3 regions of the Paraburkholderia sp. IMGN_8 genome follow, and region 2 is predicted to be linked to each of the others. Evidence: predicted binding sites of a transcription regulator. Region 2 holds the regulator's gene; each other region holds the start of a gene.

Region 1 (10,328 bases), 190 kb from region 2:
TTTCGCAATCGGGCATGCCGCTGACGATGATGCTTACGTCGTCACACCACTCGTGTCCAACCTGGCAGGCGCTGCCCCGAAGGTCGACGGGGTACTACAGAACGCTTGGGGTATTGCCTTTAGTCCGGCAGCGAGTCCATTCTGGATCAACGACAATGCCACAGGCTGCTCCACGCTGTATGACGGCGAGGGGGCAAAGGTGGCGCTGCAGGTCTCCATTCCGCTGCCAGGCAATGTCATACCGGCCGGCGCTTGTCATCCCCTCTTTCCCAACAATCCACCGAATCCCACGTCTGCGGCGCCGACCGGAATAGTGTGGAATCCCTCACCGGCGTTTCTCGTGCCAGGTACCAAGATCCCGGCCGCATTCATCTTCGCGACCGAGGACGGCACGATTTCCGCTTGGGCCGGTGGGTTGAATCCGCCGACCAATGCCGTGATCGCGGTCGATAACTCGTCCTCTCCATCCGCCGCCAGTGGGGCCGTCTACAAGGGTCTCGTCTTTGGTGTGAACGCGAAAGGGGGATTTCTGTTTGCGACGAATTTCCGCTCGGGTCGGATCGATGTATTCGGGCCGAGCGGCGGTACGAGCGGCTTGTTCACGTCCGCGACGACGAACGGCGGCTTCACCGATCCAGACATCCCGGCCGGCTACGCGCCGTTTGGCATCGCGAACATCGATGGCGACCTTTTCGTTACCTATGCGAAGCAGAACGATCAGAAGCACGACGATGTTGCAGGCAGAGGTCATGGATTCGTCGATGTATTCGATACAGACGGCAACCTGCTGCGCCGCTTCGCCAGCCGAGGGTCGCTCAACTCGCCCTGGGGGATCACGCGCGCATCGTTTGCATTCGGCCGCTTCAGCGGCAAAATCCTGATTGGCAACTTCGGCGATGGCCGAATCAATGTCTTCAACGATGACGGCACGTTCGTCGACCAGTTGGAGGATGCGTACCGCAATCCACTGGCTATCGACGGCCTGTGGGCGCTGACACTCGGTGGCGGCCGCAACTCGAGCTCGGACGCGTTGTACTTCTCGGCAGGTCCTAACAAGGAGGTCAATGGACTGTTCGGTACCATAGCCCCAGTTAGCGCCTCGAAGGCACGAGCGTCCGCTCAGCACAAGGAATAGCCAGCAGTCGCGCGTGGCTCCCTGCGCCACTTCCTGGCGGTGATCTCATCACCACCAGGAAGTGGCGAGCGTGCAGCGCGATGGGGCCGTAGGTGCCCGTCGACCTCGCCAGGCGGTCCTTGGAGCGTTCGCCACATTGGGCTTTTATCATCGACGGCGATGTCGCGGCGTCGGGACATCCGAACGTCTCATCAGTTTCCACGCGGGCTCGGCCATCCACGGACCTTGGCCCACGCTTTCACCCGGACGTTCGAAGGACCGCTCCGCCCCGATAACGGCCCTTCGTGCGCCGCACACGTCAGGCGTGTTGTCGGCCGGACCGTCGTTGATTGGCGGCTCAATCAACCAGAAGCTGATCGAACGGGAATTCGACGACGTGGTCACGTATAGAAAAAGCGCGCACCATTGAGCGCGCGCCGGTGGTTCGGAAGCGCGATGCCCGGCGGCAAACCGGGCAGCACGAATCAGAATACGTTGCGAAGGCCGAGCGCGACGCCGGTCTGGTTGTTGCGGCCCGGAAAGTCTGCTTTCGCCGCGCCAGTGCCGCGGATGAAATCGACCGTGCCATACACTTCGGTCCGCTTGGACAGCGAGTATTCGGCTAGCAGCACGCCGGAGTAGCGGACGCCGCGGCCGAGCGTAGTGCCGTCGGCGTTCAACGCATTGCGGGAGTGATCGTAGTAGGCCGCCGCAGTCAGTAGCAGCGGCGCCGTGACCTGCCAGGTGGTACCGACGTAGAAGCCGTCGTCGATGCGGTTGGTATTCGTCACCGGCGCCGAAAAGCCGGCAGCCGGCGAGTTTGCGGCCGCCATGTAAAGGTCGACGATGCCGGTATTGTCCTGCGCATGCAGCCAGCCTGCATAGGCCTTGATCGTGCTGAACGCATAGACAGCGCTCACGTTGACAACATTGAACTTGTTGTTGTGCGCATCGCTGTTCTGCTGAAAGCCTGCATCAAGGGACAAGCCGCCGTACGTATAGGACGCCGTCAAGCCGTACATGTTGTTCGCGCCGGTGCTGCCGGCCACACCGCCAAAGCTATACATGGCTTCCACGTTCAGGCCGCCGAACTGGCCGTTGTACTTGACGGAGTTGTTCTGGCGCAAGCCATAGCCGAGTGCGCCAGGCAGCCAGCCGTCCTGATCGTAGTTACCGACGGTCAGCGGGTCGTAGACGTTCCCTAGCTGGTCGAATAGCGGCGTATTCTGGCGACCGAAGGTCACCGTGCCATACTGGTTGCTAGACAGCCCAACATAGGCCATCCGGTTGAAGAGGGTATTCTGGCTCGCAAACTGACCGTTCCAGAGGTTGAAGCCGTTCTCAAGCCGGAACACCGTAGACAAGCCCCCACCCAGGTCTTCAGAACCCTTCAAGCCCCAACGGCTTCCGGTGATCGGGCCGACGCCCATCGATACCTGGCTGTCGTTGTTGGCATTGGCGTTGGTGAGATAGCGGACGCTCGTGTCGACGATGCCGTACAGCGTGACCGAGCTTTGCGCGAAAGCGGATTGGGCCGCGATGGCGATAAGTGCGCCGCCGATGGCGCTGATGGTTTTCTTCACAGAGTGTCTCCCCATGTTTAGTTGTAAGGCAAACCGCTGGTCTATATAACCGCTGCGGTTCATGCGCGGCTTTTGGCCTGCGCGCAATGATATTTCCGTCAAATTAAATCGGGACCTGTTTTCAATTTTTGTGTCTCCCGTTTACAACATTGGATTGACTTTCGTATCACCGGACACCGCCAGCGAATTCTTGTATATGGTCGGAACAGCCCTGTTATGCCTGCTGCTGCTCAGCGTTGTCGAGCCGATTGCAGGCCAGGCTGAAAGGACAAAGCCGCAGAAGCGCGACTAGACACCAGAATAGTCGGGGTGGCCGTTTGACCTCGCAGTACTCATTCGTCGAAGTCGGCAGCAGACCTTCAGCAGACCTTCAGCAGTCCATTGCAAGCAGATCGAATGCGATATGTCTCGACGCAGGTGGTGCAATCGACTCGGTTGGGGTTGTCGGGGGCTGTCTTCGGCGACATCGCTCTGGTCTAATCTGGCAACCCTGCGGCCGCTTCATGGAAGCACGAAGGCTGGCAACACGTCAGACTATCAGCCGGATAGGGGTTTTCCCCCTGCCAGGACGGTCGCGCATCTAATTGTGGTGCACTGATTCCCTGAATGGCCGTCCACGCCTGATCCGATGACGCCTGGCGAATGTGCGCGGAAAGCGTGTAGGTATATGTTTTAAAAGGAAGTTGTCTGATGGAATCGGTTTTTTGCTGCAACGCAAGGTTCAGACTTAAGTGAACCAGGTTCAAAGTTAAGTGAATCTCGACACCAGCCCCACATCCCTTCTTGAATTTGTCACCACCCGTCCATATAATTAGCACTCGCTGCACGAGAGTGCTAACAACATCGCCGGTTGGCTCAGCCAGCTGGGTTTTCTAAGCGTTCTTCAGTCTCAATCAAGAGAGGAGTATGTATGAACCTTCGTCCTTTGCATGATCGCGTGATCGTCAAACGTCTGGATCAAGAAACCAAGACCGCGTCGGGCATCGTGATCCCCGAAGCCGCAGCAGAAAAGCCGGATCAAGGCGAAATTCTGGCAGTCGGCCCGGGCAAGCGTGACGACAAGGGCGCGCAAATCGCGCTCGACGTAAAGGTTGGTGACCGCGTCCTGTTCGGCAAGTACGCTGGCCAGACCGTCAAGGTCGACGGCAACGAACTGCTCGTGATGCGCGAAGAAGACATCATGGCCGTGGTGCAGAAGTAAGCGCAAGGCGCTACTTCCCCGGTTATATCCCAAGAATTCAAGGAGTTAGAAGATGGCAGCTAAAGACGTCGTATTCGGTGATTCCGCCCGTGCCAAGATGGTTGAAGGCGTGAACATCCTCGCGAACGCCGTGAAGGTCACGCTGGGCCCGAAGGGTCGCAACGTTGTCCTGGAACGCAGCTTCGGCGGCCCGACGGTCACCAAGGATGGTGTCTCGGTCGCAAAAGAGATCGAACTGAAAGACAAGCTCCAGAACATGGGCGCGCAAATGGTCAAGGAAGTGGCTTCCAAGACCAGCGACAACGCAGGCGACGGCACCACGACCGCAACGGTTCTGGCTCAGTCGATCGTTCGCGAAGGCATGAAGTACGTTGCATCGGGCATGAACCCGATGGACCTGAAGCGCGGTATCGACAAGGCTGTGACCGCAGCAATCGAAGAACTGCGCAAGATCAGCAAGCCGTGCACGACCAACAAGGAAATCGCTCAAGTCGGCGCGATCTCGGCGAACAGCGATTCGTCGATCGGCGACCGTATCGCTGAAGCGATGGACAAGGTCGGCAAGGAAGGCGTGATCACGGTGGAAGACGGCAAGTCGTTGCAAGACGAGCTGGACGTTGTCGAAGGTATGCAATTCGACCGCGGCTACCTGTCGCCGTACTTCATCAACAACCCGGACAAGCAAGTTGCTGTGCTCGAAAACCCGTTCGTGCTGCTGCACGACAAGAAGGTGTCGAACATCCGCGATCTGCTGCCGGTACTGGAACAAGTCGCCAAGGCTGGCCGTCCGCTGCTGATCATCGCAGAAGACGTCGAAGGCGAAGCGCTGGCTACGCTGGTGGTGAACAACATCCGCGGCATCCTGAAGACGGTTGCTGTGAAGGCTCCGGGCTTCGGCGATCGTCGTAAGGCCATGCTGGAAGACATCGCGATCCTGACCGGCGGTCAAGTCATCGCTGAAGAAACCGGCCTGACGCTCGAAAAGGCAACGCTGGCTGAACTGGGCCAGGCGAAGCGTATCGAAGTGGGCAAGGAAAACACCACGATCATCGACGGCGCTGGCGAAGCTGCAAACATCGAAGCACGTGTGAAGCAAGTTCGCACGCAAATCGAAGAAGCAACGTCGGACTACGACCGTGAAAAGCTGCAAGAGCGCGTTGCCAAGCTGGCAGGCGGTGTTGCAGTGATCAAGGTCGGCGCTGCGACCGAAGTCGAAATGAAGGAAAAGAAGGCACGTGTCGAAGACGCACTGCACGCAACGCGCGCAGCTGTGGAAGAAGGCATCGTTGCTGGTGGCGGCGTCGCGCTGATCCGCGCACGTACGGCAATCGCCGGCCTGAAGGGCGCTAACGCCGATCAGGACGCAGGTATCAAGATCGTGCTGCGCGCGATGGAAGAGCCGCTGCGCCAGATCGTCACGAACGGCGGCGAAGAAGCCAGCGTCGTGGTGGCAGCTGTTGCAGCAGGCAAGGGCAACTTCGGCTACAACGCGGCAACCGGCGAGTACGTCGACCTGGTTGACGCAGGTGTCGTGGATCCGACGAAGGTGACGCGCACGGCGCTGCAAAACGCAGCTTCGGTCGCAGGCCTGCTGTTGACCACCGACGCAGCTGTGTGCGAACTGCCGAAGGAAGATACTCCGATGGGCGGCGGTATGCCCGGCGGCATGGGCGGCATGGGCATGGACATGTAATTTCGGTGGGCCTTGCTCGCGAGGCTCATTGGAAACACATGGGGAAGCGCGCCGCAATGCGTGCTTCCCAAAAGAAAAAACCCGCAGAAATGCGGGTTTTTTTATGGGCGCCTGCTATTTGTCTGGCAGGCGCGCTGAAGGATGCCTCAATGCCGCGCTTCGCCCGGCGTGGCGTCCTTGCCGGCCGTCGGCGGCGTTTCATCGTCGCTGCTGCGTGCCCAGAAGAACCGATCCGGCAGATACGCACCCATGCCCGGGCGGAAAGCGCTTTGCACCGCCTGATACAGATACTCCTGCGCCTCGCGCACCGCTTCGGCCGGTTCCTGACCATTGGCCAGCAAAGCGGCAATCGCCGCGCCCAGCGTATCGGTCAAACCCATGATGCGATGGCTGCCGCGGTCCCACATGTCCTGACGCAATTGGCCGTCTTCGCTGTACAGCGTATTAACGAGCCGATGCGTGCCGGTTTCCGTCGACAGAATGTATTCGCAGCCTTGCGACAGCAGATGCGAGATCGCTGCATCGAGACTCGGCGCTTCGGCGTCGCCGTCCGGTTGGGCGAGGGCCAGCAGCGTGGCGTGGTCGGCGACCAGCAGCGTGGTTTGCGGCGCGAGCAGATCGGCGATCGCTTCGCGCAGTTCGTCGGCGGCGAGCACGTGTTCGTCGTCGAGCGTGAAGTCGGGTGCGAGTATCAGCGGGATGTCGTCGTAATCCGCGACCACCTCGGCGATCGCGCTCACCACTTCCGCACGCGTGCACGCACCGACCTTGAACGCGGCGATCGGCATGTCTTCGAGCAGCATCCGCGCCTGGGTCGCGACCACTTCCGGGTCGAGCCCGGTGACTTCGTCGCAGCTGGCCGAGTCGCGCACCGTATAGCCGGTGAGCACAGTGACGCCGTGACATCCCATGCTGGCGAGTGTCATCAGGTCGGCTTGCAGGCCGGAGCCGCCGGTGGGATCGGAAAGGCCGAAGGTGAGGACGATCGGAGGCGTGTCGCTGGGCATGAAAATTGACTAAAAGGAGCGTGTATTTAAGCGCAACCGGTGCGCAATCGGCTCAATTATGCGGCCTAAACCGTCGCGGGGGCGTTTTTTCGCATCCTCGGGCCGCTGGCCTCTAGCAAGTAGCGCACAAGCCGCACGCTAGCAGCGGCATGGCGCCGCAACCATCGTGCAAGCCGAGTCAACCGGCATAGCCAAAGCCGCCGCACACCAGGGTCTGTTCATATGTGAACAGACCCTGGTGTGCGCGTTTCTGATTGCTAGGCATTGGGGCGGCAACACGGTACCATCATGGCTCCCGTTTCAACGGACTTTAAGACGCGACACAAGAATGGAATATCAAAGCTGGATGTGCCTGATTTGCGGCTGGATTTACGACGAAGAAGCCGGTTTGCCGGACGAAGGCATTGCGCCGGGCACGCGCTGGGAGGACGTGCCGATCAACTGGACATGTCCTGAATGCGGGGCGCGCAAAGAAGACTTCGAGATGGTCCAGATCTGAGGTCCGGGAGATAGCCGGCGGTCGCCGGCTGAGGTTGTGCCGTGCATGCGGCGGCGGTCGGATCGAACACATTCGGCGCGCCCAAGCCATTCAGCACCACGTGCCGACGCGGAACGTCCTCGATTGTGCCGTGTCGCAGCGGTAGTCTGTCATTGTTCTGTCGCCAGTTTGCGCGCTAGCCGATCAATCGGCGTGCGGCCCTCGCGACGGCCCGTCAGCTTCGTGTCGCCTGCCCATGACTCTTCGATCCGCTGCACCCGATTCCTTCGATGCATTACCGAATCCGCGCGGCGGCGCTGTCCGTTCCGCCGAGCTTGCGCTGGCAGAGGCGCTGTTAGCGTTCGAGCAGCACGGCGAGAGCACCGCGGCGTTGCTGCGCACGTCCCACGCCTTGCGCGAAGCCGGCTGGCTCGGCGCGCAACGTTTCGCCGACGCGCTGGTGCTGGTGTCGCCGCTGGCGTCGGGCCATTCAGCAGACGCCGACAGCGCGCGGCCCGCGTTCGGCGCGGCGCTGAACGATTTTCGCGCGGCCCTCGAGCGCCACAATCTGCGCGAACTGTCCTGTTCGCCAACGTTGTTTACCCACTACCGCGCGCTCGGCGCGCATTTGTCGCAGCACACGCCCAGTTCCACGGTTGCCTTCGAAGACCTCGCGCTGGCTGCGCGCCCCGTGCCGCCGGTGTCGCTGCATGCCCAGTCCGCCGATCAGTTGGCCCATTTGCGGGCGCGCTACGAGCGTGCGTTGCTGCCGGTGTTGCGCTCGCAGCCCGACAACAGCGGCGCGGCGCTCGCCGCCACTAACGCAGCGCTCGACGAACTGGACGCCTGTCTCACCGAACTCACCGGCCCCGATCCCTACGATTTCTGGCGGCTCGCCAAAGCCTGCGCCAAGGCGTTGCGCGTCAGCGGCCGTGCCACCGGGGACACCGAGGCGCGGCGTTTCTACGCCCGCTGCAACCTCGCGCTGGCCGATCACGCGCGCGGTATCCAGCGCGCGCCGCGCTCGCTGGTGCGCGCGACGCTTGCACTGTTGTGGCGCGACTACGCGCTATTCGGCGCCGCGGCGGAAGACGCCGATCAGGTCGAAGTGCTGCACGATTACGGCTTGACGGTCGATTGGCACGTCGCCGGCACCCAGGCATCGGAAATGCTTTGGGAAGCAGGCGCCGCGCAGACGCAGGCGTTTACCGCCGCACACGCTATGCCGACGCGCGAACTGGGCGTGCTGACCGTTAACGCGCACGCCTACGAAGATTTTCTGCAAACAGCGGATGCATCGATCTCCGCTTTGACCGAGCACGCCCGCGCTGCCGATCAGCCCGAGAAAGCCGATCCGAGCGAAGCGCTGCAAGCAGGCGACGCCGCCTACCGGCTCGGCGCCGCCGCCTGCGCGCTGGGCCTCGGCCACGTAGCGCTGGTAGCCGACGCGCTGGGGCTCGCGTGGCGCCGTCGCGCGCATGCCGGCGTGTCGACGCCGGCGGTGCGCTCGCACGTGATCGTGGAAGCGCCGGCGGCGAGCACGCTGGAGCAAACCGCCGAAGCATTGCGCGCGATGTTGCACAAGGTGGCCGCAGGCGTGGCGCCGCCAGGCAGCGCCGCGACGCTGGCCGCGTTGACGCGGGCGATCGAGCAGGGCGGCGCATGAGCCGTATCTGCGTGTCACGTCCTGCCTTTGGAGCACATCGGTAACACGCACGAACTCGGAGGAGCCGGGAAGAACCTCAAGACAAGCAGCATGCGTGTCGAAAACACCTCTATCGCGCACCGTGGCCAAGGGCGGCGTGCATGATAGAGTGGAACTTGAATCGCCGTCGATGGCTCGCGGTCCCACGCTCAAAGCCCGCCATCCTGCATCGTCTTTGCTAAAATCCGAACTATGTCCAAGAGTACCGATCGCATCAATCTGACCAACCAGTTCCTGATCGCCATGCCGAACATGGCCGACCCCACGTTTTCAGGAACGGTGGTCTACCTTTGCGATCACAGTGAGCGCGGCGCGCTCGGCCTCGTCATCAACCGGCCGACCGATATCGACCTTGAAGCGCTCTTCAGTCGCATCGATCTCAAGCTCGAGATCGAACCCCTTCTGCATGTGCCCGTGTATTTCGGCGGCCCGGTGCAAACCGAGCGCGGCTTCGTGCTGCACGATCCGAAAGACGGCAATACTTACACGTCGTCGATGTCGGTGCCCGGCGGGCTCGAAATGACTACCTCGAAAGACGTGCTCGAAGCCGTCGCGAGCGGCACCGGCCCGGAACGTTTCCTGCTCACGCTCGGCCACGCCGGCTGGGGCGCGGGCCAGCTCGAAGAAGAGATTTCGAAGAACGGCTGGCTCACGGTCGAAGCCGACCCGAAAATCGTCTTCGACGTGCCCGCCGAAGAGCGTTTCGAAGCCGCGCTCGCGCTGCTCGGCGTTTCGCTGTCGATGCTGTCGGGCGAAGCAGGTCACGCATGAGTCTCGCGGCCGGACGTGCGGCGACGCTGCTTGCGTTCGACTATGGTGAAAAACGGATCGGTGTGGCGGTCGGCAATTCGCTCACGCGCAGCGCGCGGCCGCTCGTGATTGTGCAGAACCGCAGCCGCGAATACCGTTTCGAGGAAGTCGGCAAGCTGATCGCCGAGTGGAAGCCGGACGCGTTGATAGTCGGCCTGCCGATGCACCCGGACGGCACGCCGCACGAAATGACTCAACTCGCGAAGCGCTTCGGCAACCAGCTGAACGGCCGCTTCAATCTACCGGTGACATGGATCGACGAGCGCTATTCGTCAGTTGAAGCGAAGGCGGAAATCCGCGCCGGCAAGGGCCGCGCCGACATGCTCGACGCCGAAGCCGCCAGCATCATCCTCCAGCAATATCTAGACGGATTTTCCGACGATCATGAGTTCCATTGACGCCGAAGCGCTCTATCGCGCATTGCTCGAACAGATTCTCGCGGCTTACGGTGACCAACTCGGCGGCACCGACGGTGCCGTGCTGGCCGGTATCTACAGCGGCGGCGCGTGGCTTGCCGAGCGTCTCGCGCGCGACCTGCACGTGCCGAGCTTCGGCGTGGTGAACGTTGCGCTGCATCGCGACGATTACGCGAAAAAAGGCCTGCACTCGCAGGCGAGCCCGACCTCGCTGCCGTTTTCGGTGGAAAAGCGCCGCATCGTGCTGGTGGACGACGTGCTGTACACCGGCCGCACGATTCGCGCGGCGGTGAACGAACTGTACGACTATGGCCGTCCGGC
Region 2 (10,328 bases):
GCGGCGCACGTTTTCGGTCTCGGCCTTGGCCCGCAGGAAGTTCTCCTGCAACTCCGCGATCTTGGCCTGGGCATCGGACAGCGCGGCCTCGACGCCCGCTGCCGGCGAGTCGGCGGCAGTAGCGGCGGTTGCCGCCGCGTCCTGCTGGGATGCTGCGGCCTCGGCGGCCTGGCGCTCGGTTTCGTCGGCGGGCGTGGGATTCTGGCTCGTCGGGTTCTCTTGCGTGTTTTCCATGTCGCTGAAAGTCGTTAAAAAGTAAAAGCCAACGGTGGCGGCATCGAGCGGAAACTGGCGCAGTTTGTGCGTTGCAAAAACACGACAAACAGCCGCCGCGCGCTACCGCGTATCGAAACGGCAGATGGGGCCTGAAACAACCATTTCAAGCGGCTCGCCCGGGACTTTTCGGACCACGGATATGCGGCGGAAATGCCCGGTTACAACCATTATCGTGCCGCAATCAGATTGAGATTGAGTGCGCCCGACAAGTGGCCTATGCTCCAATAAAGCATCGGAAAAGACACGTTAACCCTAATCTGACGTAAACCTTTCCGACATTTTGCAATTCCACCTGATTAGCCCGTTTCCGTCCTGCATCTTCCTGAGGGGAGTACCGTGAAACTGACCTTTGCAATATCGGTGGTCGCATTGGTACTGATCGCGGGCACCACGACCATCTGCATGTCCGGCGCCGTCAACGATCACACCACCGAGTACGGCGGTGTGCACGCGACGATGGAACAGCTGTTCAATCCCCACCTGAAAATTTGTCGATAATGCGCCGGTCGCGCTTGGTCGGCCTGCCGTGCAAAACGGCGGCCGGCTCGCGATATGTCTTGCGCCGCTCCTGCTCGACTTGCCGCTTTACCTTGCTCTCTTCGGTTTCCGCATAAAGCGTCTGAGCGACGCTCGCCGGGCCGCGCACGTCGCACACGCCTAGCACTTCCACCTGCCAGACAATTCGCTCGATCTCGATTTCGACCAGGTCGCCGACGCGCACGTCCTTAGCCGGTTTGACGCTGGCGCCGCCGATGCGCACGTGCCCTTTGTCGACAGCATCCGCCGCGAGCGAGCGCGTCTTGAAGAAGCGCGCTGCCCAGAGCCATTTGTCGATGCGCAGCCTGGCGCCCGGTTCGGTTGAAACCCTGTAATTCATGAGTCCGCCTACGCCCCTGCCGTGTGCGGCACAGGCGCCGCCTGCACCGGCCAGCCTTGCAAATTCTGCGCGACGATCTCACCTAGCGCGGCAATCCATGCCTGCGAGGCGTTCACGCAGGGAATCCGGTGAAATTCCTTGCCGCCTGCATGTAGGAACTCGTCGCGCACTTCCATGCCGATTTCCTCAATCGTTTCAAGGCAATCGGCGGTGAAGCCCGGACAGAACACGTCGGCCCGCTGCACTCCCGCCGAGCCTAGTTCCTTCAGCGTCGGCGCGGTGTACGGCTGCAGCCATTCGGCGTTGCCGAAACGCGACTGGAAGGTAATCCGGCATTCCACCGGCGTCAGTTCCAGCGCGTGCATCAACAACGCGCCGGTTTGCTGGCACTGCTCGTGGTACGGATCGCCGAGGTCGAGCGTGCGCTTGGGCACGCCATGAAAACTGAGTACCAGCTTGTCGCCCGCCGCGAAATCCGGGCGGCCGTGCTGATGCCAGTAATGGTGCACCTGTGCGGCCAGGGCGGCGATGTACGCCGGATGATCGGCATACTGGCGCACCGTGCGGATTTCCAGTTGATTGCGCATCCGCTTGAGCGCTGAAAAAGCATCGTCGAAAGCCGTGGCCGTGGTCGACGACGAATATTGCGGATACATCGGCACCAGCAGCACGCGCTCGGCGCCCGCGAGCTTCAACTGGTTCAGCATGGCCGGAATGCCAGGCGTGCCGTAGCGCATCGCGTAGTCGACCAGCACCGTGTAGTCGTTCAATTGCAGCAAATGGCGCAAACCTTCCACCTGCTTCTCCGTGTACACACGCAGCGGCGAGCCTTCAGGCATCCAGACAGCCGCGTACTTCTTGGCCGACGCACGGCCCCGGGACGGCAGAATCAACAGCCGCAGGATCACCTGCCAGATCAAAGCGGGAATTTCGACCACGCGCGGGTCGGACAGGAACTGGGCCAGATAGCGGCGAACCGCGCGCGGCGTCGGCGCGTCGGGCGTGCCGAGATTGATCAGCAGCACGGCGACACGGTGCGACGTGGCGTTCTGCGAAGGCCGCTCGAGGTCGAAGCGCATAGGCAACAGGAATAGCCGCTTGAGGCGGAAAGTCGGTTTCAGGTGAGATTCATTATAGCGGCGCGGTCCATTGCGGGGTCTGCCAGGACACCCTGGCCATTCGGCCGATTGGCAAGCCGCGCGCCGTCGCGCATCATTTTCAGCATGAACCGCCGCTGCAAATGCTTACTGCTGGCTGAGAGTCAGCGAAAGCAGGCGGGCGGTGATGTCGACAATCGGAATCACACGGCTGTAGGCCATGCGAGTCGGCCCGATCACGCCGAGCGTGCCGACAATCTTGCCGTTCACCTCGTACGGCGCGGTGACGACGCTCATTTCCTCGATCGGCACGAGATTCGACTCGCCGCCGATGAAAATCTGCACGCCCTGGGCGTGACTCGACACATCAAGCAACTGAAGGAGACTGGTTTTTTGGTCGAACACATCGAACAGCTTGCGCAGCCGCGCCATGTCCGACGACAGGTCGGCGACCTCGAGCAGATTGCGCTCGCCGGAGATCAGCACGGTCTCGCCGGTGTCGGATTCGTCGGTGCTGGCCGTAACGGCAGCGTGCATCAGCGTGGTCATGTCGCCGCGCAGCGCGTCGATTTCTTCGCGCAGGCGCCGGCGCACGTCGTCGAACGACAGGCCCGCAAAGTGCGCATTGATGTAATTGGAGGCTTCAACCAGTTGCGACGGAGAGAAGTCGCGCTGGGTCGCCATAATGCGGTTTTGCACGTCGCCTTCGGGCGTCACGATGATCAGCAGGATGCGCTTGTCGGACAGGCGCATGAACTCGATCTGCTTGAACACGTGGCTGCGCCGCGGCGTCAGCACCACGCCGGCGAACTGCGACAGGTTGGACAGCACGCTGGCCGCCGCCGCGACGATTTTCTGCGGCTCGCCGGCCTGCAGCGTAGTCTTCACGGTACGGGTAACGGCTTCCTCGTCGGCTGCGGATTCGACGGTCAACATTGTGTCGACGAACAGCCGGTAGCCTCGCGGCGTAGGAATGCGGCCCGCGGAAGTGTGCGGACTGATCACGAGCCCCAGGTCCTCGAGGTCGGACATCACGTTGCGGATCGTCGCCGGACTCAATTCGAGGCCGGAATAGCGCGACAACGTGCGCGAGCCGACCGGCTGACCTTCGGCGATGTAGCGCTCGATCAGCGTTTTGAGGAGGGTTTGTGCGCGGGGATCTAGCATGACGGAAAATTTTAGCTCAATGACGCGACTATCGCGAGCGCTAACGGCGTCAACCGCGCCAGGCGCCGCCCGGCGCGCCGCCGGTTGGCGGGGCGGCGCTTTGCATCGGGTCCGGCACTTTGCCCGGCGCCTTGTCAGCGGCCAGTGCGGCGAATCCGCCAGTGACACGCTGCCCGGCCACAACCCGCACGCGTGTCATCAAGGCTTCACCATTCTAACGATAATCGTGCAACGCGCTGGCAGGCCGCGTTGGCTGGCCTGTTACCGGGTCTGTCTGCGGTTCTTTTCAGGCCCTACCTATGGTGTAATGCCGGCATGCAAGTGACCAGCCAGTTCAAGACCGTCGCGCTCGTCGGGCGCAGCAATACGCCGGGCATCGGCGAGCCGCTGACCGCGCTCGCCTCGTGCATCGCGAGGCGAGGCTTCGACGTCGTGTTCGAAGCAGAAACCGCCGCCGAAATCGGCATCACCGACTACCCGGCGCTGCGTCCCGCCGAGATCGGTGCGCGCGCCGACGTCGCCGTGGTGCTCGGCGGCGACGGCACGATGCTCGGCATCGGTCGCCAGCTTGCGCCGTACCGCACGCCGCTGATCGGCATCAATCACGGGCGGCTCGGTTTCATCACCGACATCCCGATCTCCGACATGAGCGAGATCGTGCCGCAAATGCTCGCCGGCAACTTCGAGCGCGAAGAACGCATGCTGCTCGAGGCGCGCATCATGCGCGGCGGCAATCCGATCTATCACGCGCTGGCGTTCAACGACGTGGTGGTCAACCGCAGCGGCTTTTCGGGGATGGCGGAGCTGCATGTGTCGGTGGACGGACGCTTCATGTACAACCAGCGCTCGGACGGCCTGATCGTCGCCACACCCACCGGTTCGACCGCCTACGCATTGTCGTCGCAAGGGCCGATCCTGCATCCGCAACTGCAAGGCATCGTGCTGGTGCCGATCGCGCCGCACGCGCTGTCGAACCGGCCGATCGTGCTGCCGGACGACTCGAAGGTCAGCATTCAGATCGTTTCGGGCCGCGAAGTGAACGTCAATTTCGACATGCAGTCGTTCACCTCGCTCGAACTGGGCGACACGATCGAAGTACGCCGCTCGCGTCATACGGTGCCGATGCTGCATCCGGTCGGCTACAGCCATTACGCGACGCTGCGCAAAAAACTGCACTGGAACGAATACCCGTCGCACGAAGAAGATATCTAGCCCTGAGCGGACCCGAACGAACCGGCTCGACCGCCGCGGCCCGCAACTTTAAGCTCATCAGACGACCTCCATGCTTCGCCACCTCTCGATACGCGACTTCGTCATCGTCGCCGCGCTCGATCTCGAATTCGACAGCGGCTTTACCGTTTTCTCCGGCGAAACCGGCGCCGGCAAGTCGATCCTGATCGACGCGCTGGCGCTCGCGCTCGGCGCCCGCGCCGACGCGAGCGTGGTGCGCACCGGCGAGAGCCGGGCCGACATCACCGCCGAGTTCGAGACGCATGCACAAGTCGAGCAATGGCTCGACGAACAGGCGCTCGGCACAGCGGCCGATGACGGCCATCACGGCGGCACCGTGATGCTGCGCCGCGTGGTGGATGCAAACGGCCGCTCGCGGGCGTTCATCAACGGCACGGCGGCCACGCTCACGCAGTTGCGTGAAGTCGGCGAGATGCTGGTGGATATCCATGGACAGCATGCGCACCAGTTGCTGATGCGCCCGGACGCGCAACGCGAGCTGTTCGACACGCACGCCGGTCTCACCGAAACCGCGGCAATCGTGACGCGAGCATGGCGCACGTGGCGCGACAAGGTCCAGGCCGTCGAGCACGCGCAAACCCGCGACCGCGAATTGCAGCTCGAACGCGAGCGCCTCGCGTGGCAGCTCACCGAACTGGACAAGCTTGCGCCGCAGCCGGGCGAGTGGGAAGAGGTCAACACCGAGCACCGGCGCTTGTCGCATTCGGCCAACCTGATCGACGGCGTGCAAGGCGCGCTCGGCGCACTGTCCGAATCGGATGAGGCCATGATCACGCATCTGGCCTCGATTGTCTCGAAGGTGCGCGACCTCGCGGAGATCGACCCGGCGTTGAACGACGTGCTGGCCGCGCTCGAACCGGCCGAGATCCAGTTGCAGGAAGCGGCATATTCGCTGAGCCACTACGCGCAAAAGCTCGAACTCGATCCGGACCGGCTCGCGCAGGTCGAAAAACGGCTCGACGCATTGCATTCGGCGGCACGCAAATTCCGCTTGCAGCCGGAAACGCTGCCTGAAGAACACGAAGCGCGCCGCGCGCAACTCGCCGCGCTCGACGCCGCAGCCGACCTCGACAGCCTCCACGCAGCCGAAGCCAAGGCCAAGGAAGATTTCCTCACCGAAGCGAAGAAGCTGTCAAAGGCACGCGCCAAGGCCGGCAAGGCGCTGGGCGCGGCGGTGACCACCGGCATGCAGGAACTGTCGATGAAAGGCGGCAGCTTCGAAGTCGCCCTGGTGCCGCTGCCGGAAGGCGGCGCGCACGGCCTCGAACAGGTCGAATTCCGCGTCGCCGGTCATGCGGGCGTGCCGTTGCGACCGCTTGCGAAAGTTGCCTCCGGCGGCGAACTGGCGCGGATCAGCCTCGCATTGGCCGTGATCGCCAGCGCGGCAAGCCCCACGCCGACCTTGATCTTCGACGAAGTGGATACAGGAATCGGCGGCGGCGTCGCGGAGGTCGTCGGCCGTTTGCTGCATCAACTCGGCGAGGCGCGCCAGGTGCTGTGCGTGACACACTTGCCGCAAGTGGCCGCACGCGGCGACCATCATTTCCAGGTGGCGAAAGCGGGCAACGGCCAAGGCGGCACGGTCAGCAGCGTGACCTCGCTCGACCGGGTGAGCCGCGTCGAAGAAGTCGCACGAATGCTCGGCGGCCTGGAGATCACCGCGACCACCCGCAAACACGCGAAGGAAATGCTGGCGGCTTAAGCGCAAGCGGCCGGAAGATCATCCCGGCCGGCCACGCGCCTTCAGCCAAACACCCGCTTCCACAACGCGAGCACCGCCTCGCGCTCGCTTGCCACCGAAGCCGGCTCCACTCGCGCCTTCTCCATCCCATCCAGACGCAGCTTGTGCTGCAACTTCCGGTAGGTCCGATACGCCGCGCCCACCGTCTCCGCCTCCGCTTCGCTCATCAAGCCGAAACGCGACACTTCGCGCAGCAACGCGATGTTGCCGGTATTGCGGATCAGTTCCGGATCGCTCGCCGCGTGCAACAGCACCCAGTACTGCACGGTGAATTCGATATCGACCATCCCGCCGCGGTCGTGCTTCAGGTCGAACAGCGCCGTATGGTTCGGATGTCCGGCCTCGACGCGCTCGCGCATCTCGACGATTTCCTTCGCGAGCGGCGCGGCCTCACGTGGCGTCGTCAGCACCTGTTCGCGGATCGCTTCGAATTTCGCGCCGATATCGGCGTCGCCCGCGCAGTAGCGCGCCCGGCTCAACGCCTGATGCTCCCAGACCCACGCGGTGTTCGCGGCGTCGCCTTCGCGCAACTGATAACGGCGGAACGCATCCAGATCGGTGACGAGCAGGCCCGACTCGCCGTTCGGCCGCAGCCGCAAGTCGACGTCGAACAAGGTGCCGGCGCCGGTCGCGGTGGTCAGCCAGGTGATCAGGCGGCGCGTGTAGGTCGCGTAGACGTCCGCGGCGGCATCGTCCGGATCGTCATAGAGGAAGATCACGTCGAGGTCGGACGCGTAGCCCAGTTCCTTGCCGCCCAGCTTGCCGTAGGCGATCACCGCGAAGCGCGGCACCTCGCGATGGCGTTTGGGCAACTGCTTCCAGACGGCTTCGAGTGTCACGTCGAGCACGGCATCGGCGAGTTCGGACAGCCGATCGCTCACGTGTTCGACGCTCAGCTTGCCGGCGAGATCGATCAGCAGGATGCGGAACACCTCGGCCTGATGCGCGTGGCGCAGCAGGTCCATCTGCTGTTCGACGCCGTCGGCGGCGGCCAGACGCAAACGCAGCGTGCGCTTGAACTCGGGCCAGTCGAACGGACTGGCGATCGCTTCGTCGTCGAGCAGTTCGTCGAGCAATTGCGGGTGGCGAATCAGATAGCCGGCGGCCCAGCTCGAACCGCCCAGCACCGACAGCACCCGATGCAGCGCCTGCGGATATTCGGTCAGCAGCGCCAGATACGCGCCGCGCCTGCTCACCGCTTCGAGCAGGTCGAAAAAGCGCGCCACCGTGTCGCCGCGCCGCCCGGCCGGCTCCAGCGTACGCGCGGCTTCCAGCGCGCGCTGCGCGACGATGTCGAAACGTTGCCGGCTGCGCTCCGCCAGCCCCGCGTAACGCGACGATTGCCAGACCGCGCGCAGCCGCGCCAGCAGATCGCCCGGCTCGGCCACACCCAGTTCGATCAGACGCGCCTGCAACGCTGCGTCCGCGCTGTCGTCGGCGAGCGCGCTGCTCCAGACCCACACCGCCGCGCCGTCCTCCGGTGCGCCGCAGCCGTCGCGGCCGCTCACCTTGTCGGCGAAAATCTGGTCGAACTGCTGTTCGACGAATTCGCGGTGGGCGTCGAGCTTCACCATCAGCGCGGCGTAGTCGTCGCAACCCATCGCGCGAGCGAGCGCCACGCGCGCTTCGGGATCGACCGGCATCGCGTGGGTCTGCGCGTCGTTGCGGTATTGCAGACGATGTTCGAGCTCGCGCAAGAAGCGGTACGCCTGCGAAAGCTTCACGCAGACCGCCGTGTCGATCAGCCCGTGCGTGGCCGCGTGCCGCAGCACCGCGAGCGTCGGCCGCACGCGGAAACCGGCGTCCTGGCCACCGCGGATCAGTTGAAACACCTGCGCGCTGAATTCGATTTCGCGGATGCCGCCGCGACCCAACTTGATGTCGTCGGCCTTGTCGGGCCGCATCGACGCACGGCGCTGCGCTTCCTGGCGAATCTGCAAATGCAGCGCGCGAATCGCGCTGATCACGCCGAAGTCGAGGTAACGGCGATAGACGAACGGCGTGACAATCGCGTCGAGCTGCTTCTGCAACCGCTGCGCGGCATCGCTCGCGCCCTCGGACACGAGCCGCCCCTTGATCCACGCATAACGCTCCCACTCGCGGCCCTGCACGTAGAAATACTCTTCGAGCATGCCGAGACTGCACACCAGCGGCCCCGAATCGCCATTCGGCCGCAAGCGCATATCGACGCGAAACACGTAACCGTCGGCGGTCACTTCCGCCAAAGCGCCGATCAACCGCTTACCGAGACGCGTAAAAAAGTCCTGCACGGCGATCGGCGAACGCTGACCACCCGCGGTCTCACCGTCTTCCTCGTAGATGAAGATCAGGTCGATATCCGACGACACGTTCAGCTCACGCCCGCCCAGCTTGCCCATCCCGACTACGCCTAAAGCGAGCCGCTCGCCTTGCGGTCCGCGCGGCTCGCCGTAAAGCACTTCGAGTTCGGCGGACAAAACCGCCAGCGCGCGCTGAATCGTCGTCTCGGCCAGATCGGTCATTGCACCGGTGACTTCGGCGACATCCGCCTCGCCAGCCAGGTCGCGCTCCATCACGGCGCAAAACACCTCGGTCCGCAATTGGCGCAAGGCCCGTTTGAGTGCATCCTCGCTCAACGCGCCGCCCGCCGCTTCGGTTGCCTCGGCACACAGCGCGTCGAAACGCGCGTCGATGCGCTCGCGCGTGAGCGGCGCGGACGCCAGCGCCGCCACATGCGCCGCGAGTTGCGGGCGGGCCGCTGCGGCGCGGGCCGCGTAGTGTGAATAGTTGGAACTCAGGAGAGTGGCGTCAGTCATCAAGGGTCTGGCTCGCTCGTTGCTTTATACGCGTTGTTCAGTTCGCCGCAGCACAGGGGTCCGCCGGCCTCGCGCAAGTCGCGAGACGGCATGCAGACAGGGTTTGCCGGAAGTCCGCCGACGCTATCCCGTGTGTTACATTTCGTCGTTAATTCGCAAAACTACCATACGCCCAACCGCCGCAGCATGTCCGAGCGAAACGAATCCGCCGACCCGCACGAAACCGGACAAGTCCGGCCTGCGAGCCGAAGCGACCACGTCTTGCTGCATCGGACGTCGCACGTGGTGCTGGCGCTCGCACTCGCGCTCTACTTCATCGCGGCGGGTCTGTTTCTCGGTTTGCGTTACGTGCTGCTGCCGCGCATCGATTCTTTCCGGCCGCGTATCGAAGCCATCGTCTCCGACAAGCTCCACACGCAATTCACCATCGGCAAGCTGGCGCCGCATTGGAGCGGCTTTCAGCCGGGCCTCGACGCCACCGATATTGTCATCCGCGATCACGAAGGCAAAACCGCGCTGATCGTTCCGCACGCCACCGCGACGCTGTCGTGGAAGTCGCTCTGGCAATTTCATCCGGCACTTTCCACTCTGATCGTCGACCAGCCCGACGTGCTGATTTCGCGCACCAGCGACGGCGTGCTGTCGGTGGCGGGCGTGCCGGTGCCGACCCGGCACACCGGCAACGATACGCTGTCCACCTGGCTATTGCGCCAGCAGGCAATCGTGGTGCGCGGCGGCGTCCTGCGCTGGCGCGATGCCCTGCACGATGCGCCGGAACTCGCGCTGCACGACATCCGCCTTGCGATTCTCAACGACCGCTACGATCACCGGCTCGCACTGCAAGCGCCCGCCGAAGGCCAGGTCCTGCACGGCCCGCTCGATTTCCGCGCGCATTTCAAACACGCTCAGCTCTCCGCAATCGGCAAGCCGGTCAACTGGACCGGCCAGGTCTACGTATCGACCGGCCCGGTCGATTTGCCGGCGCTCGCGCGCTACGTCGATTTCCCAATCGAAATGTTTGCAGGCCGCATCGACAACGCGATCTGGGCCGATTTCGCCGATGGCCGCATGAAGTCGGCGGGCGGCCAGCTTGCCGGCACGGAAGTCTCGATGCGGGTGCGCCC
Region 3 (10,328 bases), 180 kb from region 2:
TTGCGATGCCGCTGCTTGTCGGCCTCGGCGTGACCGAACTCTCGGTGGATCCGGTGTCGGTGCCGGGCATCAAGGCGCGGGTGCGCAATCTCGATTATCAGCTGTGCCGTCAACGCGCGCAGGATGCGCTGGCGCTCGAGTCGGCACAGGCGGTAAGAGCAGTGAGCCGCGAAACCTGGCCTCTGGACTGAACCCCACACGGTCCGCAACCAGCTTCGCAACATAAACACGTCAAGCTAGAACTCGACGACGATCGACGACGAGACAAAGGATTGGAGGTATCAATGGATGGGAATCCGTTTCTGAAGATTCAGCGCCTGGGACGCGCGCTGATGCTGCCGATCGCGGTGCTGCCGGTTGCCGGCCTGCTACTGCGACTGGGCCAACCCGATGTGTTCAACATCAAGATGATCGCCGACGCCGGTGGCGCGATTTTCGACAACCTGCCGTTGCTATTCGCGATCGGTGTGGCGGTCGGTTTCGCGAAAGACAACAACGGCGTGGCGGCGCTCGCGGGCGCGATCGGTTACCTGATCGAAATCGCGGTGATGAAGGACATCAACGACAAGCTCAACATGGGCGTGTTGTCCGGGATCTTGGCAGGTATCGTCGCGGGCTTGCTGTACAACAGGTATAAGGACATCAAGCTGCCCGACTACCTCGCATTCTTCGGAGGGAAACGCTTCGTGTCGATTGTCACGGGCGTCGCGTGTCTGGCGATAGGTATCGTGCTCGGCTATGTCTGGCAGCCTGTGCAGGCCGCCATCGACCTCGCCGGACACTGGCTAACGACCGCAGGCGCGATCGGTGCATTCGTGTTCGGCGTGCTGAACCGCTTGCTGCTCGTGACGGGGCTGCATCACATCCTGAACTCGCTGACGTGGTTTGTGTTCGGCAACTTCACGCCGCCGGGCGGCGCCGCTGTGACGGGCGACCTGCATCGCTTCTTCGCTGGCGACCCGACCGCGGGCACGTTCATGACGGGCTTCTTCCCGGTCATGATGTTCGGCCTGCCGGCTGCGTGTCTGGCGATGCTCCATGAAGCGCCGAAGGAACGCCGCGCGGTGGTCGGCGGCTTGCTGTTCTCGATGGCACTCACGTCGTTCCTGACGGGCGTGACCGAGCCGATCGAATTCAGCTTCATGTTCCTCGCGCCGGTGCTGTATGTAATCCACGCATTGCTGACCGGCCTGTCGCTCGCGATCTGCTCGGCGCTCGGGATTCACCTCGGCTTCACGTTCTCCGCAGGCGCGATCGACTACGTGCTGAACTATGGCCTGTCGACCAAGGGCTGGTGGGCGATTCCTATCGGCCTCGCGTATGCGGTGGCGTACTACGGTCTGTTCCGCTTCTTCATCCGCAAGTTCAATATGGCGACGCCGGGCCGCGAACCCGCAGCCGCCGATGAACAGGTCGAATCGTTCACGACCGGCGGTTACGTCTCGCCGGCTGCCGGCGCGGTCGTGCCGCGCGCACAGCGTTATATCGCTGCGCTGGGCGGCGCATCGAACCTGTCGCTGGTGGATGCCTGCACGACGCGTCTGCGTCTGTCTGTGGTCGATTCCAACAAGGTCTCGGAAAGCGACCTGAAGACGATCGGCGCGCGTGGTGTGCTCAAGCGCGGCTCGACTAACGTGCAGGTGATCATCGGACCGGAGGCGGACATCATCGCCGATGAGATTCGTACAGTGATCGCGCAAGGTGGCGGTGATGCCGTGAAGCCGGCTGCCGCTGTTGCATCTGCTGCACCGGCTGCCTCTGCCGCGCCTGTGACGGCAGCAACGGGCGCTCAAGGCGGTCCGCTCGACCCCGATCCGTTGCGTTGGCTCGCTGTGTTCGGCGGTGCGGGCAATGTGGTGTCGCTGGACGCCGTGGCGGCGACGCGTCTGCGTGTCGTGGTGCGCGATCCGTCGGCGGTCGATCGTCAGCGTCTGGCTGCGCTCGATACCGCATGGGTCTCGGCCGACACGTTCCACATCGTAGTCGGCGACGCTGCATCGCGTTATGCCGAACAGTTGGCGACGCGTCTGCCGGCAGTGGGCGGTGCGACGCCTTTGCCGGCGTGATGCCGGGCTAAGGGAGCGGCCTGCGGCGCTTTCCTTCCGGTAACGCTGCAATAAAAAAGCGGCATCTTGAATCAAGGTGCCGCTTTTGCGTTTACCGATGCCCGTATTGCAGGGATATTAGTGCGTCTTGTGTTTTCCCGTTTCCAAAGGCCGGCGCGATTCGAGCCACATCACGTTGACGACACCGAACGCGAGCGCCACACCAATACCGAGAATCCAGCTGAAATACCACATCACAAACTCCTGTTAATCGTATTCCTGTTCAATACATCGAATGTTTATTCTCTTCGAGCGCCGCGGCGGTCACCTTGCCGCGCATCACGCGATATACCCAGCTCGTATAGATCAGGATGAGCGGCAGGAAGACGACCACGGCGATCAGCATGATCTGCAGCGTCATGCGGCTCGAGGTCGAATCCCATACCGTCAGACTGCTGCGGCCGTCGAGCGAGGAGGGCATGATGAACGGGAACATCGAGAAGCCGGCCGTGAGAATCACGCCGATAATCATCAGCGAGGTCGACAGGAAGGCGCTCTTTTCGAAGCGCGAGCGCGCCAGCAGCAACGCCAGCGCGCCGCCGACCACACCCGCCACCGGCGCAATCGCCATCCACGGATAGGTCGCGTAGTTGGTGAGCCACAAACCCGGTGCGCCGAGCACGTTTTTCAGCAGCGGATTGGCGACCGTATCGAACGGCGCCGCGTCGACGATCTGATAGCCGCCGATCATCGTCGCGATCAGTGCGCCGGCGATCAGGAACAACACCACGCAGACGAGCGAGGCAATCCGCAGCGCCACCGACGCGCGCTGCGCAACGATGCCGTCCGCCTTCATCTTCACGAACGCCGCGCCGTGCGCGGCCAGCATCGACACGCTGACGAGCCCGCACAACACCGCAAACGGGTTGAGCAGCGCGAAGAAACCGCCGTGATACGTGACGCGCAGATCGGTGTCGAACGAGAACGGCACGCCTTGCAGCAGGTTGCCGAACGCGACGCCGAACACCAGCGCCGGCACAAAACCGCCGACGAACAGCGCCCAGTCCCACGCGCTGCGCCAGCGCGGGTCTTCGCGTTTGCTGCGGTAGTCGAATCCGACCGGCCGGAAGAACAGCGAGAACAGCACCAGCAGCATCGCGAAGTAGAAGCCGGAGAACGACGCTGCATACACCAGCGGCCACGCGGCGAACATCGCGCCGCCCGCCGTGATGAACCACACCTGATTGCCTTCCCACGTCGCGCCGACCGTGTTCACGACGATGCGCCGCTCGGCGTCGGTCTTGCCGATGAACGGCAGCAGAATCGCCGCGCCCATGTCGAAGCCATCGGTGAGCGCGAAGCCGATCAGCAGTACGCCGATCAGCACCCACCAGATCAGTTTGAGGGTTGCGTAATCCATGATGATGATTTTTCCCTTAAAACGGCTTGGCGGCGAATCATGCGGCCGTGTTGGTCGGCAGCGGCTGATTCAGCGGCTGTTGTTCGTGGTGATAGCGCCCGGTATGCAGCGACGAAGGCCCGAGCCGCGCGTACTTGAACATCAGCATGATTTCGATGATGAATAGCACCGTGTAGAACACCACGAAGCCGGCGATACTCAGATACAGATCGGTCGGCGTCAGGCTCGACGCGGACAATGCAGTCGGCAGAATGCCGGCGATGGTCCACGGTTGACGGCCGACTTCCGCGACGATCCAGCCGAATTCAGCGGCGAGCCACGGCAGCGGAATCGCCCATACAGCCCAGCGCAGGAACCAGCGGCGCTTGTCCAGCAGCAGCGAGCGCTGCGCGCAGAACCAGAACGCCAGCACAAAGGTCGCGAGGAACAGAATGCCGAGGCCGACCATCAGGCGGAACGAGAAGAACACGGGCGCCACCGGCGGGATCGTCTTCTTGGCGGCCTGGACAATCTGATCCGGCGTTGCATCGGTGACGTTGGCGGTGAACTGCTTGAGCATCAGTCCGTAGCCGAGGTCTTTCTTGTGCGCGTCGAAGGCGGCTTTGGCATCGTCGGTTGCGTCGCCTTGTTTCAGCTTTTGCAGCGCGGCGTAGGCCAGCATGCCGTTCTTGATGCGCACTTCGTTCTGCGCCATCAGCTCTTTCAGGCCGACCACCGGTTCGTCGATCGAGCGCGTTGCGATGAGGCCGAGCGCATACGGAATCCGGATAGCGTAGTCGGTGCGTTCTTCCTTTTGGTTCGGAATGCCGAAGATCGTGAACGGTGCGGGGGCGGGCGCCGTCTCCCATTCGGATTCGATCGCGGCCAGCTTCACTTGCTGAACTTCGCCGGTACGGTAGCCGGATTCGTCGCCGAGTACGATCACGCACAGCGTCGACGCGAGGCCAAAGCCCGCGGCGATCGCGAACGAGCGTAAGGCGAATTCGGTGTCGCGGCGTTTGAGCAGATACCACGACGACACGCCGAGCACGAACATCGACGCCGTCACATAGCCGGCCGATACGGTGTGCACGAACTTGACCTGCGCGACCGGGTTGAACAGCACCGAGAAGATGCTGTCGAGTTCCATGCGCATCGTCTGATAGTTGAATTCGGCGCCGACCGGATTGTTCATCCAGCCGTTGGCCACCAGAATCCACAGCGCGGACAGGTTCGAGCCGAGTGCGACGAGGAATGTGACGGTCACGTGCTGCACTTTCGAGAGCCGCTTCCAGCCGAAAAAGAACAGCCCGACGAACGTCGACTCGAGGAAGAATGCCATCAGGCCTTCGACAGCCAACGGCACGCCGAAAATATCGCCGACGTAGTGCGAGTAGTACGACCAGTTGGTGCCGAACTGGAATTCGAGCGTCAGGCCCGTGGTGACGCCCATCGCAAAGTTGATGCCGAAGAGCTTGCCCCAGAACTGGGTCATGTCCTTGTAGATCTGCTTGCCGGTCATCACATAGACCGATTCCATGATCACCAGCAGCCAGGACAGGCCGAGCGTGAGCGGTACGAACAGAAAGTGATAAAGCGCCGTGATGGCGAACTGGAGGCGCGACAGTTCTACGACTTCGCTAACGGGCATGTTGATCACCTTGGGACGGATGCGAGGCAGGCACGGACAGCAGCGCCTGCGCGACTTGCTCAGGCGGCAGCGACATATGCTCCGCCTGCGGATGACTGAAGAACGTGTATTTGAGCGCCATCAGCAATGCGAATTTGATGGCGAGGACGATGGCGATATCCCGCGCCAGCGTCGGACCGCGCACCCAGCCGGCGAGCCGCTTGCGCAGGCCCGGACGGGGGCTGTTATTGCGATTGAGGGCTATGGTCATGATCGGTCGAAGGCGACTTCACGCCGGTGATTCCGGCTGGAACCAGGCCGCTTCTGCGGTCTGGCGAGTGCATCCCGATTTTAGGAGCAGTGACCTTGCACGCGTGAATTGGCGCTGCGGCATTGGGTCGCGAGCATCGCCCCGTTGAGCAGTATTGCGATGAAGTTTGTGGTACGTCAAGAAAAGCACACTCGGTGGGCGTGTTCGTTGTGAGTTTGCGCGTGGACGAGCGTTCCGGTGCGCGAGCAGAAAAAAACCCTGCCGTCTTGCGAGGGCAGGGCTTTGCGACTAAACATCGCGCCGGGCAAGCCGGCGTTCTGAATGTCTTTATGTGTTACGAATATTCGGCCAATGCGCTGCGCATCTTCTTCATTGCGCTCGCCTCGATCTGGCGAATACGTTCCGCCGACACGCCAAATTCGTCAGCCAGTTCGTGCAGCGTCGAGCCACCCGAGCCGTCGTCTTCCACATGCAGCCAGCGTGCCTCGATGATGCGGCGGCTACGGGCGTCCAGTGATTCCAGCGCGCTGGCGATGCCGTCGCTTTGCAGCTTGTCGCGCTGACGCGAAGCCAGCACGGCGGTCGGCTCGCTATGCGAGTCGGCCAGATAGGCGATCGGCGCGTACGACTCTTCACCGTCTTCGACCTGACCTTCCAGCGCGATATCGCCGCCGGACAGCCGCGTTTCCATCTCGGCCACTTCTTCGCGCTTCACGTTCAGCTCTTTGGCGAGACCTTCGATCTCGTCCGGCGTGAATGCGCCCAAGCCCTGCTTGTGGCTGCGCAGGTTGAAGAACAGCTTGCGCTGCGCTTTGGTGGTGGCGACCTTCACCATGCGCCAGTTGCGCAGAATGTACTCGTGGATCTCAGCCTTGATCCAGTGCATGGCGTACGACACGAGGCGCACGTTCTGCTCCGGGTCGAAGCGCTTCACGGCCTTCATCAGGCCGATATTGCCTTCCTGGATCAGGTCGGCATGCGGCAGGCCATAACCGAGATAGTTGCGCGCGATCGACACGACCAGCCGCAGATGCGACAGGACGAGACGGCGCGCGGACTCGAGATTGTCCTGCTCGCGAAATTCGGTGGCGAACTGGCGCTCTTCCGCCGGCGTCAGCATCGGAATCCGATTTACGGCCTGGATGTAGGCGTCGATATTGCCCAGTTGACCGGGCAGCAGCGAGGAATGCGAGAGCGCCAGCGCACCTGCCGAAGCGGCCTTAGCCGACAACGGGCTCAGAGTATTCGGAAGGGTCATTGCATGGCTCACGTAGGAAACTCCTTTGGAATCAGACAAAAGCGTGGTCAGGGATCGACTCCAGCGTTGGATGTTAGCACTCTGATTTCCCGAGTGCTAATACTTAGAGGGCGTAGGGTCATCCAGGTTCCGTCTTTTGCTATTGAAATTCTGAATTCAATAGCCATGATACGCTCCTGCTGCCGGCTGTGTGCAAGCCGTAGGATTTACCCTGGCAAGTCATCTTCATACTTATAAGTGACCGATATTTTCTAAAATTGAAGTGACTAATTGCAAAAATTTTGGTTTCTTCATACGAAGCGCCAGATCCGATTTGTATTTAGAATAGGCGAGACTGTAAAACATCATCAACGTTTGACCATAGCTTTGGGTGTTCGATGAAGAACAAAAAAAAGGCTTTGCGTGGTCTGGCTCTAAAAGTCGCTTCTGCGGCTGCGTTGTTTGGGATATCGGGATTGGCCGCGGCCGATCAGTTCGGGGTGCAAGTCGCCGCGGGCGTGGCGGATCACCATGTGAAAAAGTTCGATCTCGGCTTCGTCTGGGATCCGAATCTGACGTGGTGGCAGATCGGCGACTGGCACTTCTCGCTGATCGGCGAAGCGCACCTGGCCTGGTGGCATACGAACGAAGGGGACGTACACAGCAACATCGGCGAAATCGGCGTGACGCCGATCATCCGTTTCATCAAGGGTTCAGGCTCGATCCGCCCTTATATTGAAGCGGGTGCGGGCATCCGGCTGCTGTCGAGTCCCAGAATTTCTACGTCGTTCAGCCTCGGGACGGCTTTCCAGTTCGCCGAGACGGCGGGCGTCGGCGTGCAATTCGGCAGCCACCAGCAGTATCTGGCGGGCTACCGGTTCCAGCATATTTCCAATGGCGGTATCAAAGAGCCGAATCCTGGTATAAATTTCAGCCAGCTATATTTGCAATATAACTTCTGACGACCGTGGCCGCGTTCGGCTCATCGGTGCGAGGGGCTGAGCAATGGCGGCAAAAATGATCGAAGCGATTCGCGGGCTCGAGCGCGAGCGCTTTCGCGCGATGGTAGACGGCGACGGGCCGTCGCTCGATACGCTGCTCGCGGAGAACGTGAGCTATGTCCACACGAACGGCAAGCGCGAAACGAAGCGGCAGTTCATCGACGGCATTACAGCGGGGCGCCGCCGCTATCGGCAGATCGAGGTGCAGTCGCAAGAGGTGCTGCCGGTCGGGCGAGAGACCTGCGTCGTCACCGGGCGGGCGCTGATCGAGATGGAAGCGAATAACGGGGCGTTGCTGTTTCCGATTGCATACACGGCGATCCATACGCAGGAAGATGGGCAATGGCGCCTGATCGCCTGGCAGGCGACGCGTTGCGCGATCGAGTGAGCCGTTGGGCGAGCCTCGTGAGCTCGCCGCGTTTCGCCGGTTGCGCTTTGTGAGCGGCCAGCAGCGGGGCGCGGGCGGGGTGTGCCGCGCCTGACGCAACGTCAGGCCGTGTCAGGCCACCACGCGGTGGTCCATTTCCATCGATAACACGTGATCCTGGTCCACGGCATCGGGCACGGCCGGCGTGCCTCCCGCCATGACAGCTTTTCCTGACTGATCGCCCGCATACGGATGGCGTGGATGCACCGGAATCTGGTTGCAGCGCTCGACCATGCGCCGCACTGCATCGATATCGGAGAAATCGAGGCCCGGGTCGATGCCTCGCGTATCGAGGTTCATTGCGAGCGTCACAAGATCTACGTTGCCGGTGCGCTCGCCGTTGCCGAACAAACACCCTTCGATGCGGTCCGCACCCGCCAGCAGCGCGAGTTCCGCCGCGGCCACCGCGGTGCCCCGATCGTTATGCGGATGCACTGACAGCACGATGCTGTCGCGGTAGCTGAGGTTGCGGTCCATCCATTCGATCTGATCGGCAAACACGTTCGGCGTCGCGGCCTCGACGCTCGCGGGCAGGTTGACGATCATCTTGTGATCGCGCGTGGGCCGCCACGTCTGCGCAACCGCGTCGCACACTTCGCGCGCGAAGGCGAGCTCGGCCATGTTGAAGGTTTCCGGCGAATACTGGAACGTCCAGCGCGTGGCGGGCCGCGCCTGCGCGTGCTCTTTGATGACGAGCGTGCCTTCGACGGCCAGCGCCTTGATTTCGTCCTTCGACTGGTTGAAGACGATCTTGCGAAACGACGGACAGATCGCGTTGTACAGATGCACGATGGCGCGTGGTGCGCCCTCGAGCGAGTCGAAAGTCCGCGCGATCAACTCGGCGCGTGCCGGCACGAATACTTCGATGGTCACATCGTCGGGAATGCGGTGCTCGTCGATCAGCTTGCGCACGAAATCGAAGTCGGTTTGCGAGGCCGACGGAAAGCCGACTTCGATTTCCTTGAAGCCGATCGCCACCAGCATTTCGAAGAATTCGAGCTTCTGCGCGGCGTTCATCGATTCGATCAGCGATTGATTGCCATCGCGCAGATCGGTGCTCATCCAGATCGGCGCCTGGTTGATCGTGCGGCCCGGCCATTTTCGGCCGGTCAGGCGCACGGCGGGAAAGGGACGGTATTTTTCAGCGGGATTGCGCAACATGATGAGCCTCGTTCGATTTGTCGTAAGCGAAAGGGTGTGGCGTCGAGCGGTTGGCGGGCTGCCACAGGTGCACGGTCCGCCGGCCGATTGCTAGCGGCAACAACGAACGGGCGCGAACAAAAAACGTCATGGCGACGACGAAAACGGACGTGGATGATGCCCATGCAACGTGCATTTGACCCTCGCGATTCGTCCGAGCGGTAAACGGACGAATGCAAACGACTACAGGTTGTGAAGAACTACGGTCGGGAGTGAAACGGTAACTGCGAGGAACTGCCTTGAAGACCGCGCTTAGAGCAACCTGAGCTGCCAACGCGCGGCGCTACGTCTGACTTACGCTAGACGTAGCGATAGGGGCCGCGCCAGGCGGCCGGAGGTAATTCGGGGGGTGTTCGGAAGGGAACGCATGGGTTGAATGTATGACAGCGGGCGCCGCCGTGTCAACCGGCTGTCTTTACGTTTTGCGCGGCGAGCGTTGCTGTAAAGATCGCATCATGGTCGCGCAACGCCCGTCACACAGGCGTTTTCGCGACGTCCACGATCAGTTCGACTTGCCGCGAAATTGCGCTCGGCACTGGCGCTTCGCCACGCAGCACGGCGTCGATCCACGCGGCCGTGGTGGGAGCGTCGCGTGCTTCGGGCAACTCGACGTCAGGCGCATCGGGCGACGAACGCTCGTGCGGCACGCGCGTTTCGCAGATGCCGTCGTGCAGCCAGTCGACCTGTACCTGACGCCGCGTGTCGGCTACCGCTTCGCCTTCGGTGCCGCGCGCAAGCAGGGCGCCGCCTGCCGCGGCGTCCGGATGCGTGTTGAACAGTTGCGTAAGACTGTCCCGATACGGCGGATGCGTGTAGTTCACGAGTCGCAGGCCGGCGGGCGCGAACGGTTGCAAGATCTTTACGAGCGTATGCGTCGAATTGCGCACGCCCATACGGCGACGCAAAGCGAGGAGCCGCGCCAGCCTGGGTGCGAGCACGCCGATCGGCGCGAATGCGAGACGCCGCTCCGCGAGACCGTCTTCGATATCCGCGTGGTTTTGCGCGTGCGGAATTTGCAGATGCGTGAAGATTTCAGCGCTCGTTACTCGGCCCGGATCTTCGGTGATGCCGTGCACCAGCACCGGCACGCCTTCGCGCGCCAGCAGCAACGCCAGCAG

Evidence for each region. Region 2 encodes HrcA, which represses chaperone genes, less so after heat shock. Its sites were predicted from a motif close to TTAGCACTCNNNNNNNNNGAGTGCTAA; they were not measured.
Region 1: the regulator HrcA is predicted to act here: its motif matches at 3,509-3,535, upstream of groES (co-chaperone GroES).
Region 3: the regulator HrcA is predicted to act here: its motif matches at 6,677-6,703, upstream of rpoH (RNA polymerase sigma factor RpoH).

Annotation. Positions count from the first base shown of each region.
Region 1 covers NZ_CP150900.1:3,654,982-3,665,309, reverse strand. Annotated here, with positions in the region: gene WN982_RS16745 (TIGR03118 family protein) at 1-1,135, shown strand, start outside; gene WN982_RS16740 (porin) at 1,600-2,697, opposite strand; gene WN982_RS16735 (hypothetical protein) at 2,759-2,989, shown strand; gene groES (co-chaperone GroES) at 3,608-3,898, shown strand; gene groL (chaperonin GroEL) at 3,951-5,591, shown strand; gene WN982_RS16720 (hydroxymethylpyrimidine/phosphomethylpyrimidine kinase) at 5,738-6,598, opposite strand; gene WN982_RS16715 (rubredoxin) at 6,927-7,097, shown strand; gene WN982_RS16710 (hypothetical protein) at 7,333-8,742, shown strand; gene WN982_RS16705 (YqgE/AlgH family protein) at 8,974-9,552, shown strand; gene ruvX (Holliday junction resolvase RuvX) at 9,549-9,989, shown strand; gene pyrR (bifunctional pyr operon transcriptional regulator/uracil phosphoribosyltransferase PyrR) at 9,976-10,328, shown strand, end outside.
Region 2 covers NZ_CP150900.1:3,846,466-3,856,793, forward strand. Annotated here, with positions in the region: gene grpE (nucleotide exchange factor GrpE) at 1-234, opposite strand, end outside; gene WN982_RS17500 (hypothetical protein) at 613-774, shown strand; gene WN982_RS17505 (RNA-binding S4 domain-containing protein) at 746-1,153, opposite strand; gene hemH (ferrochelatase) at 1,162-2,232, opposite strand; gene hrcA (heat-inducible transcriptional repressor HrcA) at 2,398-3,417, opposite strand; gene WN982_RS17520 (hypothetical protein) at 3,467-3,616, opposite strand; gene WN982_RS17525 (NAD kinase) at 3,733-4,629, shown strand; gene recN (DNA repair protein RecN) at 4,700-6,370, shown strand; gene glnE (bifunctional [glutamate--ammonia ligase]-adenylyl-L-tyrosine phosphorylase/[glutamate--ammonia-ligase] adenylyltransferase) at 6,412-9,204, opposite strand; gene WN982_RS17540 (YhdP family protein) at 9,391-10,328, shown strand, end outside.
Region 3 covers NZ_CP150900.1:4,029,884-4,040,211, reverse strand. Annotated here, with positions in the region: gene ptsP (phosphoenolpyruvate--protein phosphotransferase) at 1-191, shown strand, start outside; gene nagE (N-acetylglucosamine-specific PTS transporter subunit IIBC) at 285-2,066, shown strand; gene cydX (cytochrome bd-I oxidase subunit CydX) at 2,184-2,300, opposite strand; gene cydB (cytochrome d ubiquinol oxidase subunit II) at 2,329-3,465, opposite strand; gene WN982_RS18325 (cytochrome ubiquinol oxidase subunit I) at 3,503-5,095, opposite strand; gene cydP (cytochrome oxidase putative small subunit CydP) at 5,085-5,345, opposite strand; gene rpoH (RNA polymerase sigma factor RpoH) at 5,680-6,615, opposite strand; gene WN982_RS18310 (acyloxyacyl hydrolase) at 6,981-7,544, shown strand; gene WN982_RS18305 (nuclear transport factor 2 family protein) at 7,588-7,971, shown strand; partial or broken gene WN982_RS18300 (2-isopropylmalate synthase) at 8,188-9,171, opposite strand; gene ybiB (DNA-binding protein YbiB) at 9,684-10,328, opposite strand, start outside.